DNA from 4 places in the Mesorhizobium sp. ESP-6-2 genome. Region 1 is predicted to be linked to each of the others. Evidence: predicted binding sites of a transcription regulator. Region 1 holds the regulator's gene; each other region holds the start of a gene.
The links. The regulator LexA, encoded in region 1, represses DNA repair genes until DNA is damaged. The targets are predictions, from matches to a motif close to TGTTCNNNNTGTGTTCNG.
Positions count from the first base shown of each region.

Region 2: LB532_RS06700 (ATP-dependent helicase) is a predicted target of LexA. The motif match lies at 2,416-2,433, and genes of this name have one in related genera.
Region 3: LB532_RS04180 (DNA recombination protein RmuC) is a predicted target of LexA. The motif match lies at 1,593-1,610, and genes of this name have one in related genera.
Region 4: dinB (DNA polymerase IV) is a predicted target of LexA. The motif match lies at 2,020-2,037, and genes of this name have one in related genera.

Region 1 covers NZ_JAIUGT010000009.1:123,558-127,768, reverse strand. The annotation lists gene kynU (kynureninase) at 1-334, opposite strand, end outside; gene LB532_RS22505 (TetR/AcrR family transcriptional regulator) at 337-1,008, opposite strand; gene lexA (transcriptional repressor LexA) at 1,474-2,214, shown strand; gene LB532_RS22495 (ComEC/Rec2 family competence protein) at 2,208-4,211, opposite strand, start outside.
Region 2 covers NZ_JAIUGT010000002.1:352,176-356,386, reverse strand. The annotation lists gene LB532_RS06705 (glucose/quinate/shikimate family membrane-bound PQQ-dependent dehydrogenase) at 1-2,291, opposite strand, end outside; gene LB532_RS06700 (ATP-dependent helicase) at 2,474-4,211, shown strand, end outside.
Region 3 covers NZ_JAIUGT010000001.1:842,629-846,839, reverse strand. The annotation lists gene LB532_RS04185 (GFA family protein) at 1-253, shown strand, start outside; gene LB532_RS04180 (DNA recombination protein RmuC) at 274-1,560, opposite strand; gene def (peptide deformylase) at 1,664-2,194, shown strand; gene fmt (methionyl-tRNA formyltransferase) at 2,201-3,136, shown strand; gene LB532_RS04165 (GNAT family N-acetyltransferase) at 3,133-3,639, shown strand; gene truA (tRNA pseudouridine(38-40) synthase TruA) at 3,657-4,211, shown strand, end outside.
Region 4 covers NZ_JAIUGT010000002.1:110,913-115,123, reverse strand. The annotation lists gene LB532_RS05565 (SDR family oxidoreductase) at 1-272, opposite strand, end outside; gene LB532_RS05560 (dihydrofolate reductase family protein) at 402-989, opposite strand; gene LB532_RS05555 (winged helix-turn-helix transcriptional regulator) at 1,131-1,547, shown strand; gene LB532_RS05550 (hypothetical protein) at 1,687-1,923, opposite strand; gene dinB (DNA polymerase IV) at 2,066-3,307, shown strand; gene LB532_RS05540 (class I SAM-dependent methyltransferase) at 3,477-4,142, opposite strand.

The DNA.
Region 1 (4,211 bases):
GTGCCGCATGCAGCACCTTGTAGATGTTGATCGAGGTGGTATCGCAGACCACCGTCTGGCCGGCGGCGGCCCCGATCAGGCGCCCGAGCTGGTCGCCGAGTTCGACCGGCATGTCGAACCAGCCGGCGGTGTTCCAGGCGCGGATCAGATCCTGCGCCCACTCCTGCGTGGCGGCCTTCTGCAGCTCGCCGAACACGGCGGGGGAAGCGGCGCCCAGCGAATTGCCGTCGAGATAGATCACCCCTTGAGGCAAGGTGAAGCGGTCACGCATGGCACGCAGCGGATCCGCGGTGTCCATTGCCTCGATCGCTGCGAGATCGGGAATTTTGCTCATGGTCACGATGTTCCTCGGTGAGAAGAGCGCCCCGGAAACGGGCCGGCTGTTTTGCCGCCGGGGCAAGGGCTGGCCGCATAGAGGCGCAAGAACAGGGTGAACGCCCGGTTCGATCTTTGCTCGATTTCCGGCCGAGGCAACTCCTCGAGCACCCCGACGATCCGGCGAACCTGGAGATCGCCGATCAAAAGACTGATGTAGATGTCGGCGGCTTCGACAGGATCGTCACAGGCGATCAGGCCGGCCCGACTTGCGGTTCGAAGCAGGTCGCCGACAAGCGGCATTATGGTATTGCGGCCGAATTGCGCGATCGATTGGCCCAGCGTGCCTGTATCGTTGACGTCGCCGGCTGCGGCGCGATTGAGCGCCACCGCCTTGTCGCCCGTCACAAGGGTCAGCAGGACTGGCCCGAGCGAATTCAGGGTTTCGAGTGGATCGCGCGCTTGGTGAAGAGCGTCCTCCAGCAGCTTCCTTGCTTCTCCCGCATTGGCTTCGATCAAGGATCGAAACAGGACCTGCTTGTTGCCGTACCAGTTGTAAAGGGTTTCGTTCGAGGCCGATGCCCGCTTGGCGATGGCAAGCAGGGAGGCGCTTTTGTAGCCGGTTTCCCGGAGCACCGCATAGGCGGCCTCCTCTATCCGTTCGCGTCGCGCGGCCTGCTTCGGCGTGGTCATTGGTGTTCCTCTTCGAAAACCGTACATTATTATACGGTTTAGTCAAGCGAACGGGAAGCAAGGAGCGAACGAACGCAGCCCGTCGCGTCCGGTGATGTCTGGCCACTTTCCGGCAGGAAGTTGGCATTTTGGTTTCGTTTCGTTCACGAGCCGCGGAGATTTTGATCCGCCCCGAAAGGCAGCCGGCACCTGCCGGTCACACAGTTTTCAGGCTTGTACCAAGAGTGGAGATCGGCCGGGCCACAGGCCATTAACCAAAATAGTTTCAAAGAGCCTGAGAGCGCATTGACGACGGATCGCGTTGGCAGGATGCTGGCTGCGGGAGGGCGTTTCGTTTCCGCCGCCTTAACAAATTCATTAAACTTTAAATGGTTGCGGAACACAACTGGAACAGATAGTGTTTGTTCTGGGTTTGTTTTCTGATTCTGGTTCCAGACCCTTCGTGCAATGCCTTTGGGGGCCGCCATGCTCACGCGCAAGCAACATGAACTCTTGATGTTCATCCATGAACGGCTGAAGGAAAGCGGCATTCCGCCGTCCTTCGACGAGATGAAGGAAGCGCTGGACCTCGCCTCCAAGTCGGGAATTCATCGGCTGATCACAGCGTTGGAGGAGCGCGGCTTTATTCGCCGCCTGCCCAACCGGGCGCGCGCACTGGAGGTGCTGCGCCTGCCGGACTCGATCGCGCCGGGTCTTAACGCGGCAAAGAAGTTCTCCCCGAGCGTCATCCAGGGCAGCCTCGGACAGGGCAGCCCTAGCCGGCAGATCAAGCCGGCGACGTCTTCGCGTCTGCCCGCTGCCGGCAATGACGACGACGCGGTTTCAGCGGTGTCGATCCCGGTCATGGGCCGTATCGCTGCGGGCGTGCCGATCGACGCTATCCAACATCAGACGCATTCCATTTCGGTGCCGCCGGACATGATCATGGGCGGCGAGCACTATGCGCTGGAGGTCAAGGGCGATTCGATGATCGAGGCCGGCATCTTCGACGGCGATACGGTCATCATCCGCAACGCCGACACCGCAAGTCCCGGCGAGATTGTCGTGGCCCTGGTCGACGAGGAGGAAGCGACGCTGAAGCGCTTCCGTCGCAAGGGCGCCTCGATTGCGCTTGAGGCCGCCAATCCGGCCTATGAAACACGTATTTTCGGACCGGACAGGGTCAAGGTGCAAGGCAAGCTGGTCGGACTGATCAGGCGCTACTGAGCGGGTTCGGCGGTGGGCTTTTCGGGTTTACGGTAAGGCGGCAGTCCCCTTGCCTCACGTGAAAATTTTCGCTGTTCGTGCCAGGGCCGATATGGCCTGTCGACGGCAAAGCTGACCTGGGCCGGTGCCGTCGCCGATTGCTGGTCGAAGAATACGGCGGCACTTCCCTTGCGAGCGAGCTGCCGCTTGGTGATGACGAGAACCAGCGGATTGTGGCAGGGGTCGTAGCCCCCGGGGTCGTTGATGACGATCAGATCCGCATAGGCGCAGGCCCTCCAGGCATCCTTGCGATCCTCCACCTGCGCAATGATCGCCCCGGAGGGATGCCGGGCCATGCACAGGCCGGTGAAACAATAGAAAGGCGCTCCCGCCGGAAGTTGCGCGGGATCGAAGATGTCGAACTGTCCGTCTCCGCTGCCGAACAGCTCCGGCGCAACGATGGTTTCGGATTTCAGCGCGCGTTTCCAGTTGTCGACCGTGAATTCGTTCGGGCGCGCCCGGTTGATCGCGAGCTCGCCGCCGCCGATCGGCAGCGCCACCAAGCGGGCATCCTCCGAAATCAGCACGTCCGGCGTGCGCGTGTCCGAGACGGTCAACAGGCCGGCGAGCGCGAAGGGAAGTGCCGCCAGCCGCAGCCATGTCGTGGCCATCGTCGCGATGACCAGGGCGATCGCCACCAGAAGAACGGATTGCTGCGAAATCAACCCGACCGCGTCGACCGGCGAGCGTTGCGAGATCCATCCCGATATGGCGATCATCGCGGTCAGTCCCTTGCCCATCAGATAAAGCGATGGTCCATCGAACCCGAACGGCATCAGCAGCGCACTGGCAACCGCAAGAAACATCACGACGGAAACGATCGGCATGACTGCAAGATTGGCGAACAGGCTGAGCGGCGACACGCGCTGGAAATGCCAGATGGCGAAAAGCGCCGTGGCGCTTCCCGCGATGATCGAGGTCATTGCCAGCCCACCTGTCGCCAGCAGCAGTTTTCGCGTCAGGAGGCCGGGCAAGGTCCGTTGCGGCGGCGGGGTCCGCGCTTTGTCGGCTTTGCGATCCGACCAGCCGGCATAGGCGCCGACCAGGGCCGCGGTGGCGGCAAACGACATCTGGAAGCTCGGCCCTACCACCTCGTGCGGCGACACCACGATGACGGCGATCGCCGAAATCGCCAGGTTGCGCATGGTGAGTGCCGCACGATCGAACAGCACGGCGATCAGCATCACCGCCAGCATGATGAAACTCCGTTCGGCGGCAACGACGACGCCTGAAATGACGAGATAGGCAGCGATCGAGAAAAGGGCGGCTGCGGCCGCGTATTTCTTGACCGGCCGACGGGAAGAGAAGTTCGGGAACAAGGCGAAGCCGCCGCGCAGCAGACCCATGACTGTGCCGGCGACCAGCGCCATGTGCAGCCCGGAGATGGAAATGATGTGATAGATGCCGGTGCGTCGCATCGCTTCGTTGATCTCGTCGGGAATACCTGCACGCACACCCACGATCAGCGCCGCGGCGATCTCGCCCTCGGCGCCGCCGATGCTGCCTCTGATATGGTCGGCAATGGTTTCGCGAGCGCTCTCGATCGCGGCTGAAAGGCCAGCCAACAGCGGCCTGTCATCGGCCGAGACGATTTTGGGGTTGCCGAGAAAGAAGCCGCTGGCGCCGATGCCGGCGAAGTAGCTGTCGAAGGAAAAGTCATAGCTGTCCGGCCGCACCGGTCCGGTTGGCGGCAACAGCCTGGCATAGCCGGTCACGAGGGACCCGGCGGTCACTTCAGCCGGCACCTTGCGCGCCGAAAGGCGAACGCGCTCCGGCGCGTAGCGCAGTTTCGGCCGCGCGGTCGATGTCACGTCGATGGTCAGCCGGATGCGGCCGGTCTCCATCTGGTCGACCGAAACGACGCGGCCGGTCACTTGCGTGGAGATTTCCGAGCCCAGCATCCGCGTTCCCGCCCGCCAAGTCTCGACTTTGCCGGCGAGCATGCCGAGCGCGCACAA
Region 2 (4,211 bases), on a different contig from region 1:
ACATAATCGCCGGGCTTGGTGCCGACGGAGCCATGGCCGCCGGCGACTATGACCACGAACTGACGCCCGTCAGCCACCGTATAGGTCATCGGCGTCGATTGCCCGCCGGCTGGCAGGCGCGCCTGCCAGAGCTGCCTGCCTGAGGTCACGTCGTAGGCGCGCAGGTAGTCGTCGACCGCGGCGCCGAGGAAAGCCACCCCGCCGGCGGTGATCATCGGCCCGCCAATGCCGGGCACGCCGACCTTCAGCGGCAAAGGCAGCGGCGTCATGTCATAGACCGTGCCGTTCCTGTGCTTGTAGACGATCTGTCCGGTCCTGAGGTCGGCGCCGGCGACATAGCCCCATGGCGGCGCCTGGCACGGAATGCCGAGCGGTGACAGGAACGGTCCCATCACCACCGCATAAGGAGCGCCGTCATTGCGGTTCAGCCCCTGCTCGCTGCCCTTGGCGTCGCCAGGCGGCGGCACGTCCGCACGGGGCACAAGCCTCGAGGTGAAGGCAAGATAAGTCGGCATGCCGAACAGTACCTGCCGCACCGGATCGACCGCCACCCCGCCCCAGTTGAAGACTCCGAAATTGCCGGGATAGACCAACGTGCCCTGTAGCGAGGGCGGCGTGTAGCGGCCCTCATAGCGCAATCTGTGCAGCGAGATCCGGCAGGCCAGCTGGTCGAACATGGTGATGCCCCACATGTCGGCACCGGTCAGCGGCGGCGGATTGAAGGAAAGGTCAGATACCGGCTGCGTCGGCGATGTGTGGTCGCCTTCGATAGCGCCGCCAGGCGCTGGCACTTCCTTGACCGGAATGATCGGCTCGCCGGTGCGCCGGTCGAGCACATAGAGGTCGCCCTGCTTGGTCGGCCCGACCAGCGCCGGCACGACGGTGCCGTCGGCCTTGGTGATGTCGACCAGGCTCGGCTGCGCTGGCACGTCCATGTCCCACAAATCATGGTGCACGGTCTGGCGCACCCATTTCAATTGCCCCGTATTGAGGTCGAGCGCGGTGATCGAGGAGGAGAATTTCTCGACATTGGCGCTGCGGCCGGCGCCGAGCTGGTCCGGCGTCTGGTTGCCTAGCGGTATGTAGAGCAGGCCGAGTTTTTCGTCGGCACTCGGCGTCGACCACATGTTGGGCGAATTGGCGGTGTAGGTCTGGCCTGCCGCCAGCGGCGTGGTCTGGTCGGGATTGCCGGAATCCCAGTTCCAGATCAGCGCGCCGGTGCTGGCATCGAAGGCGCGGATGACGCCGGAGGGCTCCTGCGTCGAATAATTGTCGTTGACGGCGCCGCCGATGATGATCTTGCCGCCCGATATCAGCGGCGCCGAGGTCGAATAGTAATAGCCGGACTTGGGATAAGGCATGCCGGTCAGAAGGTTCAGCGTACCGCCTTCGGCAAACGAGGAGCAGACCTGCCCGTTGGCGGCGTCGAGCGCGATCAGCCGCGCATCCGAAGTCGGCAGGTAGACGCGGGCCGCGCAAGGCTGGCCGGGAGCGATCTTGGCGTCGGCGTAGTAGGAGACGCCGCGGCAGGTCTGGTGCTGGCGGTCCTTGTCGAGCTTGACCTGGGGATCGTAGCGCCACTTCTCCTTGCCCGTGGCCGCATCGATGGCGATGGCGAAATTGTGCGGCGTGCAGATGTAGAGCGTATCGGCGATCTTCAGCGGCGTCACCTGATAGGTGGTCTCGCCGACATCGTCGGGACCTTTCACGTCGCCGGTGCGATAAGTCCAGGCCGGCTGCAGGTTGGCGACATTCTCCGGCGTGATCTGGTCGAGTGGCGAATAGCGCTGGCCATAGGGCGTGCGGCCGTAGAAGTGCCATTCGCCGGCAGGTATGTCGCCGCCGAGATCAGCCGCCGGGGTCACCTTGTCGGTGTCGAGATTGCCGGCAATATCCTTGGGATCGGTCGTCATTGAATAGCCGGCAACCGCCAGCGACGCCAAAACGGCGAGAATGAGCGGCGCGCGGCCATCGGGACCAACAAGGCCCCGCCTCGCCCACGGCGTCAGCAGCCACAACGCGACGAGCACGATGATGCCGCCGCGCGGCCCGAGTTCCCACCAGTCGAAGCCGATTTCCCAGACCGCCCAGGCAAGCGTGCCCAGCACGATCGCGGCGTAGAGCCAGAGCGCGGTGGATCTGCGCCGGTAGAGCAGCCATGCGGCGATGAGGAAGGCGATGCCTGATATGATGTAGTACCAGCTACCTCCCAGTGAAGCCAACCAGATGCCGCCGGCGCCAAGCGCGAGGCCGATGAGGAGGAGAATGAGGGAGGTGATGGTGACAGCCAAGATGATACTCCTTCGACTGTTGCACGCCTCGAGGCGGCCGTGGGCAGCAGGATCCCCTCCCTGCCCTTTGCGCAGCTTTCCCTCACCCGCCCTGCCTGTCAAGCAGGCCGGAAACAATCAGGGGTGGAACAAAACGTAGACAGTTCTGGTCTTTCTCCGCCGAATCACTACATTCGGGGGCGATGTCCGGCTTTTCCGAAGACATGCCCTTTTTCGATGAACCCGATGCGCGGCCCACCGCCCCGTCGGGCATCGCCGCGCGCGCCATGGCTGCCCGCAGCGGCCACAACAACGCGCCCGACTATCTCAAGGGATTGAACCCCGAACAGCGGCTGGCGGTGGAAACGACCGAAGGCCCGGTTCTGGTGCTGGCCGGCGCCGGCACCGGCAAGACGCGCGTCTTGACCACCCGCATCGCCCACATCCTGGCGACCGGAAAAGCCTTTCCCTCGCAGATCCTGGCCGTGACCTTCACCAACAAGGCCGCGCGCGAGATGAAGCAGCGCATAGGCATCCTGATCGGCGAAGGCAATGTCGAGGGCATGCCCTGGCTCGGCACCTTCCACTCGATCGGCGTCAAACTCCTACGCAGGCACGCCGAGCTTGCCGGGCTGAAATCAGACTTCACCATCCTCGACACCGACGACGTCGTGCGGCTGATCAAGCAGTTGATCCAGGCCGAGGGCCTCGACGACAAGCGCTGGCCGGCCAAGCAGTTCGCGCAGATGATCGACGGCTGGAAGAACAAGGGGCAAGGCCCGGCCGATATCGCCGAGGGCGATGCGCGCAGTTTCGCCAACGGCAAGGGCCGCGAGCTCTACAGGGCGTATCAGGAGCGCCTGCAGACGCTGAACGCCTGCGATTTCGGCGATCTGCTCTGCCACCCGATCCGCATCTTCCGCGCCAATCCGGATGTGCTGAAGGAATATCACAAGCGCTTCAGATACATCCTCGTCGACGAGTACCAGGACACCAACACCGCCCAATACATGTGGCTGCGGCTCCTGGCGCAACGGCCAAATAGCGGGCGTAGTGCGACGTCTACGGATTTGCATTCGGCCGAAGGCCGCAAGCCCGACCGGGCGTTCGAGCCTTTGCGAGGCCCGCGCGGAGGGCCCGCGCCGGCAGGCGCGGAACAGCCCGTGAGCGAAAACAAAGTCAATATCTGCTGCGTCGGCGACGACGACCAGTCGATCTATGGCTGGCGCGGCGCGGAGGTCGACAACATCCTGCGCTTCGACAAGGACTTTCCCGGCGCCACCATCATCCGGCTGGAGCGCAATTATCGCTCCACCGCGCATATCCTCGGCGCCGCTTCGCACCTCATCGCCCACAACGAAGGCCGCTTCGGCAAGACGCTGTTCACCGATCGCGACGATCCCGAGGATGGCAAGGTCAACGTCCACGCAGCCTGGGATTCCGAGGAGGAAGCGCGCGCTGTCGGCGAGACCATCGAGGCTTATCAGCGCCAGAAGCATAACCTCAACGACATGGCGATCCTGGTGCGGGCGTCTTTCCAGATGCGCGAGTTCGAGGACCGCTTCGTCACGCTCGGTCTCAACTACCGCGTCATTGGCGGCCCGCGCTTCTATGAGCGCATGGAGATCCGCGACGCGCTTGCCTTCTTCCGCGTCGTCGCGCAAGGCGCCGACGATCTCGCCTTCGAGCGGATCGTCAATGTGCCCAAGCGCGGCCTCGGCGAAACCACCATCCGCCAGATCCACGACACGGCCCGCGCGCTGCGCGTACCGATGTTGGAAGCCGCCGCCAAGCTCGCCGAGAGCGATGAATTGAAGCCCAAGCCGCGCGCCGCATTGCGCGAGGTCGCGGCCAATTTCGAACGCTGGCAGAAGGCGCTGGAAACCACGCCGCACACCGAACTGGCCGAGACCATCCTGGAAGAGAGCGGCTACACCGACA
Region 3 (4,211 bases), on a different contig from region 1:
GATCACAAAGGGTACACCGAAAGTCTACATCAAGACCGTGGCAAGCGGCGCCAGGCGCGTCCAGGCCTTTTGCGCCGACTGCGGCTCGCACCTTTACGCCACGTCGGTCGGAGATGGCCCAAAGGTCTACGGCATTCGCGTGGGAACCGCGCGGCAACGCCAGGATTTGATTCCGACACTGCAAAAATGGCACCGCTCGGCGCTTCATTGGCTACCCGAATTTCACGGCATGACCACAGTGGAGGAGCAGTAGCGCCGGTCCGGTGCGGCGCCTCAGTCGTCGCCTTCGACCACCCTCAGCCTGAGCTGGCCGGTCTTTGAATCGGCAACGCGCGGGGAATCGACAACGCGAGGGCCGGGTTCCGGCTTCGCAGGGGCTGGTGACGCGATGTCCGGGCCGACATCGCCACCGGGCTGCGCGCCGAATTCCAGCGCTTCGATCTTCTGGCCGCGCTTGGTCACCTTCGACGTCGAGACGAGGATGTCGTCTATATCCTTGGCCGACTGGGCAAAATGGCCCTGCAATTTACGCACCCGCTCGTCGACACGCGAAACGTCCTCCATCAGCCGGATCACCTCGCCCTGGATCAGGTGTGCCTGCTCGCGCATGCGGGCATCCTTCAGGATCGCCTGGATGACCTGGATCGACAGCATCAGGAGCGACGGCGAGACGATGACGACGCGGGCGCGGTGCGCCTTCTGCACCACCGCCTCGAAATTTTCGTGGATCTCGGCAAACACCGATTCCGACGGCACGAACATGAAGGCGGTATCCTGCGTCTCGCCCTGGATCAGGTATTTTTCCGCGATATCGCGGATATGCACCTCGATGTCGCGGCGGAAGGCCTGCGCCGCGACCTTCTGCTGTTCGGCGCCTTCGGCGGCGCGGATGGCGTTCCAGGCTTCCAGCGGAAACTTGGCGTCGACGGCAAGCGCCGGCGCGCCGTTGGGCATGCGCACCAGGCAATCGGGCCGGCTGCCGTTGGACAAGGTCGCCTGGAATTCGTAGGCGCCGTGCGGCAGGCCGTCGGCGACGATCGCTTCCATGCGCGACTGGCCGAAGGCGCCGCGCGTCTGCTTGTTGGAGAGGATCGCCTGCAATTGCACGACCTGGCCGGCGAGCGACTGGATATTGCCTTGCGCGGTGTCGATGACGGCCAGCCGTTCCTGCAACTTGGCCAGGCTCTCATGCGTGGATCTGGTCTGCTCGGTCATGGTCTGGCCGAGGCGGCCAGTCATGGCGTCGAGGCGCTGGCCGATCGACTGCGTCAGTTCCGCCTGCCGCGCGCCGAAGACTTCCGCGATGGCGCCCATGCGGCCCTGCATCTCAGCTTGGCTTTGCAATATGCCGGCCATCCGCGCCTCGGCGTCGCGGGCATGGTCGGCGGCTTCGGCAGCGGCAGCGGCGCGCGCCTTGGCCGAGCGCCACAGCGCGACGACAAGCGCCACGAACAGGCCAAGAAACAAAATGGTGCCGAAAGCCAGCGCATGGCCGAGCGTGATCGTGGTCGCGCCAAGCCGGGCGACAGGCTCTGAAAGGATGGACGTCAGGTCGTTCATGCGCACAGCATAGACGATTCGGTCGGCCAGCACAGATCAAAACGTGAACAATCCCCCCGCGCACCGGTTGACGCCCTTTATTCAAGGTCTTAGGTGAGACGCCATGCCGATCAAGCCGCTCATCATCCTTCCCGACCCCATCCTGCGCCAGGTTTCCAAGCCGGTGGAGCGCGTCGATGCGCCCTTGCGCAAACTGGCCGACGACATGCTGGCGACCATGTATGACGCGCCGGGGATCGGGCTAGCGGCGATCCAGATCGGCGAGCCGCTGCGCATGCTTGTGATCGACCTCGCCAAGGAGGACGAGACGCCGGCGCCGCATGTCTTCATCAACCCAGAAATCCTGGAAAGCGCCGACCAGCGCTCCGTCTACGAGGAAGGCTGCCTGTCCATCCCCGACTATTACGCCGAGGTCGAACGCCCGGCTTCCGTGCGGGTCAAGTATCTCGACCGCGACGGCAAGCTGCAGGAGATGGAGGCCGAGGGGCTGATGGCAACCTGCCTGCAGCATGAGATCGACCATCTCAACGGCGTGCTGTTCATCGACCACATTTCGAAGCTGAAGCGCGACATGGTGGTGAAGAAGTTCAAGAAGCTGGCCAAGGACAAGGCTCCGGGCAGGCTGGTGGGATAGGGGACAATGCCCCTTCGCGTCATCTTCATGGGCACGCCGGAGTTTTCGGTGCCGACGTTGCGCGCGATTGCCGAGGCCGGACATGAGATTGCGGCCGTCTACACGCAGCCGCCGCGGGCCGCCGGACGGCGCGGCCTGGAGCTGACGCCGTCGCCGATACAGCGCGAGGCGGAACGGCTGGGCATCGAGACGCGCACGCCGACGTCGCTCAAGGGCGAGGCCGAACAGGCAGCTTTTCGCGCGCTGCAAGCCGATATTGGGGTGGTCGTGGCTTACGGCCTGCTTTTGCCCAGGGCGGTTCTCGAGGCGGCGCGACTGGGCTGCATCAACGGCCATGCGTCGCTGTTGCCGCGGTGGCGCGGTGCGGCGCCTATCCAACGGGCGATCATGGCGGGCGACAGCGAAACCGGCATGATGGTCATGCGCATGGAAGAAGGCCTCGACACCGGCCCAGTGGGGCTGGTTGAAAAATGCGTCATCGAACCCGATATGACCGCCGGCGATCTGCATGATCGATTGATGAGCGTCAGCGCCGCACTGATAGTGGAATCGCTGGCGCGGCTGGAAAGGAATAGCCTGGCCTTCACCGCCCAAGCGGTTGAGGGGGTGACCTATGCCAAAAAGATCGATAAATCCGAGACGCACGTGGATTGGACGCGACCCGCGGCCGAAGTCCACAATAACATTCGCGGCCTGTCGCCCTTCCCCGGCGCCTGGTGCGAGGTTGAAATCGGTGGCCGGGTGGAACGGCTGAAACTGCTTCGCTCGACGCTTGCGCAAGGCGTGGGCGAACCGGGAGGAATTCTCGACGACCGCCTGACGGTCGCCTGCGGAGCGGGCGCGATCCGGCTGGTCGAAGTTCAACGGGCGGGCGGAAGGCCCGCCGCCGCGCAAGAATTCCTGCGTGGGACCAAGATCGAAAAAGGAATGAAACTGTCATGAGCATGATGTCGATACGCACGGCGACGCCGCGGGATCGCGAGGCCATCCGCCTCGTCGAGGAACACGCTTTCGGCCAGCAGGCGGAAGCCGGGCTGGTTGACGCGCTGGTTTCCGGCGGCGACGCCGTTGTCGAACTGGTGGCGGAAGAAGACGGGCAAGCGGTTGGCCACATCCTGTTTTCGCGTCTTTTCGTCCGCGCCGGCGGCAAGGATTTCCCGGCGGTGGCACTGGCGCCGCTGGCGGTGGAGCCGTCGTTTCACGGCACCGGCATTGGCGGCGCGCTGATCCGCGAGGCTCACATCCGCCTGCGCGACGCCGGCGAGACGCTGGCCGTGGTGCTGGGCGACCCCACCTACTACAGCCGTTTCGGCTACAGCCATGCGCGTGCCGAAGGCTTCGAGAGCGACTACCAGGGCGAGGCGCTGCAGGCGCTGGCCTGGGGCGACGCTCCTGAAGCCGGCCGGCTGGTCTACGCCTCGGCCTTCACCGCACTCGCCGCCTAGGCGTATAGCCGCCCGGCATGCCGCGTTTTCGCCTCGACATCGAATATGACGGCAGCCTGTTTGCCGGCTGGCAGCACCAGGCGGACCAGCCTTCGGTGCAGCAGGCGATCGAGCTGGCGATCGAAAAATTCTGCGGCCAACAGGTCCGCTTGCGCGCTGCCGGCCGTACCGATGCGGGCGTGCATGCGACGGCCCAAGTGGCGCATGTCGATCTCGCCAAGGCCTGGCCGGACGACAAGGTGCGCGATGCCGTCAACGCGCATCTGCAGGCCGCCGGCAATCGCATCGCGATCTTGAAAGCCACGACCGTCGTCGACGGCTTCGATGCCCGCTTCTCGGCCATCGGCCGCCACTATCTCTACCGCATCCTCAACCGGCGCGCGCCCTCGGCCCTGGAAAAGGGCAAGGTCTGGTGGGTGCCGAAGCAGCTCGACGCCGCTGCCATGCACGAAGCCGCCAAAGTGCTGCTCGGACGGCACGATTTCACCACCTTCCGTTCCACGCAATGCCAGGCCGAGAGCCCGGTGCGCACGCTCGACCGTCTTGACGTCAGCCGTTCGGGCGACATGATC
Region 4 (4,211 bases), on a different contig from region 1:
CAGGCGTCGATGAAACGACACTGCGTCTCCGTCATATCCTCGGCTGCGGTCGAAATCATCAGCACGCGCTCGACGCCGTCGAGCGCGGCGCCAAGCGTTTCGGCCCGGCGCATGTCGCCTTCGACCAGTTCGACGCCGGCGAGTCGGTCCAGCCCTGACGCCGAGGCCCGCGCGGGATCACGCAGCAGCGCCCTCGCCGCATGTTTGTGCCTCGCGAATTCGCGCATGATGGCTTTTCCGTTCAGGCCCGTGGCACCTGTCACCAGGATCATGGTCTTGTCTCTCCGTTCAGCGTTGATGCGAGCCGCCCTGCCGGCGGACCGCACGCTGAAGACGAAGAGAGCCGGGCAAAGGATTCCATCCGCACGTCTTTTTGGCGGCGCAGGGCTTACGCCACCCTGTCACCCCGCTGGCGCATATCGGCTCACCACCATGCCGCAGGCATAGGATTTCGAGCCGAGCAGCCGCAATGTCCGGAACCCGCCTTGGTCGAAGATGCGGCGTCCGGCGCCAAGCACCGCGGGGTTGATGAACAGCTGGAACTCGTCGACCAGCCCGGTCGCGATCAGCGCCGAGGCGAAGCCGGCGCCGCCGAACACCGCGATGTCGCCGCCCTCGCCGGCCTTAAGCGCGCCGACCTCCCGCGGCAGGTCGCCGCTGACCACTGTCGTGCGCTCCCATCGCGAGGCCTTGAGCCTGTCGCTCGGCACCACCTTCTTCGCCTCGACGATGCGCTGGGCGAAAGCGTAAAACGGGTCGCGCGGATATCTCTTCGCCGCATTGCCCCAATGGGTGAGGTAGCCTTCCTCGGCCATCTTGCGGCTCAAGAGGATGGTATCGACGCCGGCGAAGACGGCGTTGAAATCCCGTTTCAGCTCCTCGTCCCAGGCGCTGTCGTCGCCCCATTCCCAGAGCTGCCAGCGATGATCCGCGTCGGCGCCGACAAAACCGTCGACCGACATCTGCATCTGGAGGATCAGCTTTTTCATCATGGTTCTCCCGGTCAAAGGGCCGAGCGGCTCATTTTACCCGCCCGGCTGGCACGGCTGTCGATGATTTACATTTGGAACTATTGACCTGAGATGAAAATGATGTCAATAGTAAAGCGATTTAAAAATGGAACCATATACATGTCGACACGGGACCGGTCCGGCTGCCCCATCAACCTGTCGCTCGAACTGCTCGGCGACCGCTGGACGCTGCTCATCATCCGCGATCTGGTCTTCGCCGGAAAAAAGCACTTTCGCGAATTCCTGCAATCCGATGAGGGCATCTCCTCGCGCACGCTGGCCGAGCGCCTCCAGACATTGCAGGACGAAGGCATCCTCACCCGCAGCGGTGATCCCACGCACGGGCTGAAGGCGATCTATCGCCTGACCGAGGCCGGCATCGACCTTGTGCCCGTGCTGGCCGCGCTCGGCGCCTGGGGCAGCAAGCACCGCAAGGCCGACGATCATCTGGCAAGGATCGCCGATACGCTCGCTGCCGGCGGCGAGCCGGCGCTGGAGCGCCTGAAGCAGGCGCTGCGGGCGGAGCATCTCGGTTAGTGGATGTCGCCAAAGCGGACTCGGGAACAGCGACACGCATACGCGCGTTGGAAAGCGTGTGACGGCCCTCTGTCCGGAATAGCGCAAAAACAAGCAATTGGAGCGGTTGCGTGATGCATTGCACCACGCCGGCGACGAGCTATGGCGTGCGCAATATGTCGGCGCCCGCCTGCTCATCGAACAGCACGGCGCAGCCGCATTGCAGCGCGACTTCACTCAGCGCATTCGCGACCGTTTCGTCGGCCGAGACGAAATCGCCGGTCAGCACCCGCAATTCCTCCACGGCCCTGGCCATCGAAACCAGCCGCCCCGCGGCGCGGTCGGTCGAGCAGGCGTTGACGACGCAAACCAGATCGATCATTTCAAAGTTGCCCATGCCAGCCTCCGCACGCGGCGCCCTTCGGCCCGTCAACGCGATTGTGAGCGACAATGTTCCGGCGGATCGCGACCTCGCTTGACAGAGAGCAACGTTTGTTCTCTTTATGTTCGATATTCTACAACGTGGCAAGGAACCGGGGATGGAGCCCACCATCCTGCATGCCGATCTCGACGCTTTCTATGCCTCGGTCGAGCAGCTTCTCGATCCGTCGCTGCGCGGCAAGCCGATCGCGGTCGGCGGCGGCGTCGTGCTCGCCGCCTCCTACGAGGCCCGGGCCTTCGGCGTGCGCGGCGGCATGCCGGGGCGCAAGGCGCGCGAGCTCTGCCCGCAGTTGATCTTCGTCGGCGGCAATTTCCGCGACTACCAGCGGCTCGGCGACGCCGCGATGAAGGTGCTCGACGATTTCACGCCGCTGGTCGAGCGCATTTCCATCGACGAGGCCTTCGCCGATGTCGCCGGTTGCACGCATCTGTTCGGACAGCCGCGGGAGATCGCCTCGACCATTCGCCGACGCGTGCGAAGCGAACTCGGCCTGCCGATCTCGATCGGCGTGGCGCGCACCAAGCACCTGGCCAAGATCGCCTCGCAGGTGGCCAAGCCCGACGGACTGGTGGTGGTCGAGCCCGGCACCGAGATCGCCTTCCTGCACGATTTGCCTGTCTCCCTGATGTGGGGCGTCGGCCCGGCGACCAAGGCGCGGCTGGCCGAGATCGGCATCGAGACCATCGGCGAACTGGCCAGGACGCACAGCGGCGCGCTGGCGCGGCTGCTCGGCCCCGCCGCCGGCGAAAAGCTCGCCGCTCTGTCGTGGAACCGCGACCCGCGCAAGTTGGAAACACATCGCCGCGCCCATTCGGCCGGTGCCCAGTCGGCGCTTGGCCGCAAGCCGGCACTGGAACGCGTCTACATCCCTGTCCTGCTGCATCTGGCCGACCGCGTCGCCAGCCGGCTGCGCGCCAAGGCGCGCCCCGGCCGCACGGTGACGGTGCGCGTGCGCTTCGCCGACCTCAGCGCCGTCACCCGCTCGATCACATCAGACCAGCCGATCTCGGCGACGGTGATGCTGGCCGAAATCGCGATAAACCTGGTGCGCGGCGTGCTTGCCGACCATCCCCATGACAGGACGATTTCACTGCTGGCGATCTCGGTCTCGCATCTGGAGGAAAGCGCCGAGCTGCAGCTCGAACTGCCGCTCGGCCTCGCCGACGAAAAGCGCCGCCCCGGCACCAAAAAGGGGCTCGCGCGCTTCGACGCCGACCGCGCCATCGACAAGATCCGCGAGCGCTTCGGCAAACGGGCCGTCGGCTACGGCACCGTGGCGCTGGAGGCCGCCCGCTCCGTGCCCGACGAATTCAGGGAATTGGCGCAGAAGGAGCTGTGAGCGGCTGGAGTAAGATGCCAGGCGTGGCTCCATCGCCGTCCGGCACCGCCGGGGTCCGCGATGTTAAAATACTATCGCACTGGCGCAGCGCGCTCGTCACAGAGAGGCTAAAATTTCATTGCGACGGCGGTCGCATCGCTGCGCCGCCGGCGCGACGCCATGGCGTTCTTCACACTCTGATGGCGCGCAGGAAATGCAGGCCGAGCCAGTTGAGCGGGCCGCCTTCGATGCGCTCGAACCCTGCTTCCGCCAGTGGTCCGCGAAGGTGGTCCAGGTCGAACTGGCCATGCCGGCCGTGCCTTGCCGACGCATGTCTGCGCTCGCTTACCGGCCCTGCATAGTCGATCAGCAACAGCCGTCCGCCCGGGGGCAGGACACGCGCTGCTTCGCGCAGGCAGAGGCCGCGCCTCGCCTCAGGCACCATGTGCAGCACGGTCGTGAAGGTAACCACATCGAAGCGCCCGTCCTCGAACGGCAGCTTGGCCGCATCGGAATGGTGAAACGGGATCTCGAGGCCCGCCCGGCTCGCCTTGCGACGAGCCGCGGCAAGCATCTTTTCGGAAACGTCGAGGCCAACCACCGATCCACCAGGTTGCACCCGGCGCCAGGCTGAAATCGCCTGCGTGCCGGTGCCGCATCCGACATCGAGCAATTGGAAACCCGGCGCCAAACCGGCCAGGTCGAGCAGATCTTCCCGATAGGCCCGGTCCCGCCCGCGCGTGAGGATGAGAAGCAACAGGTCATAGAGGCGCGGAAAGCCGATGCCCTTGTTTGCTTGCGGGCCGCCTGCGCCCTGGGCCCGAGCAATGTGCGCTTCGCTTCGCAGATGGTGCATGTCCGTCGTCCTTTCCTTCAACGGTGCCGGGACCGGCCAACGCCGTGACAGCGTCTGCCGAACTGGCGA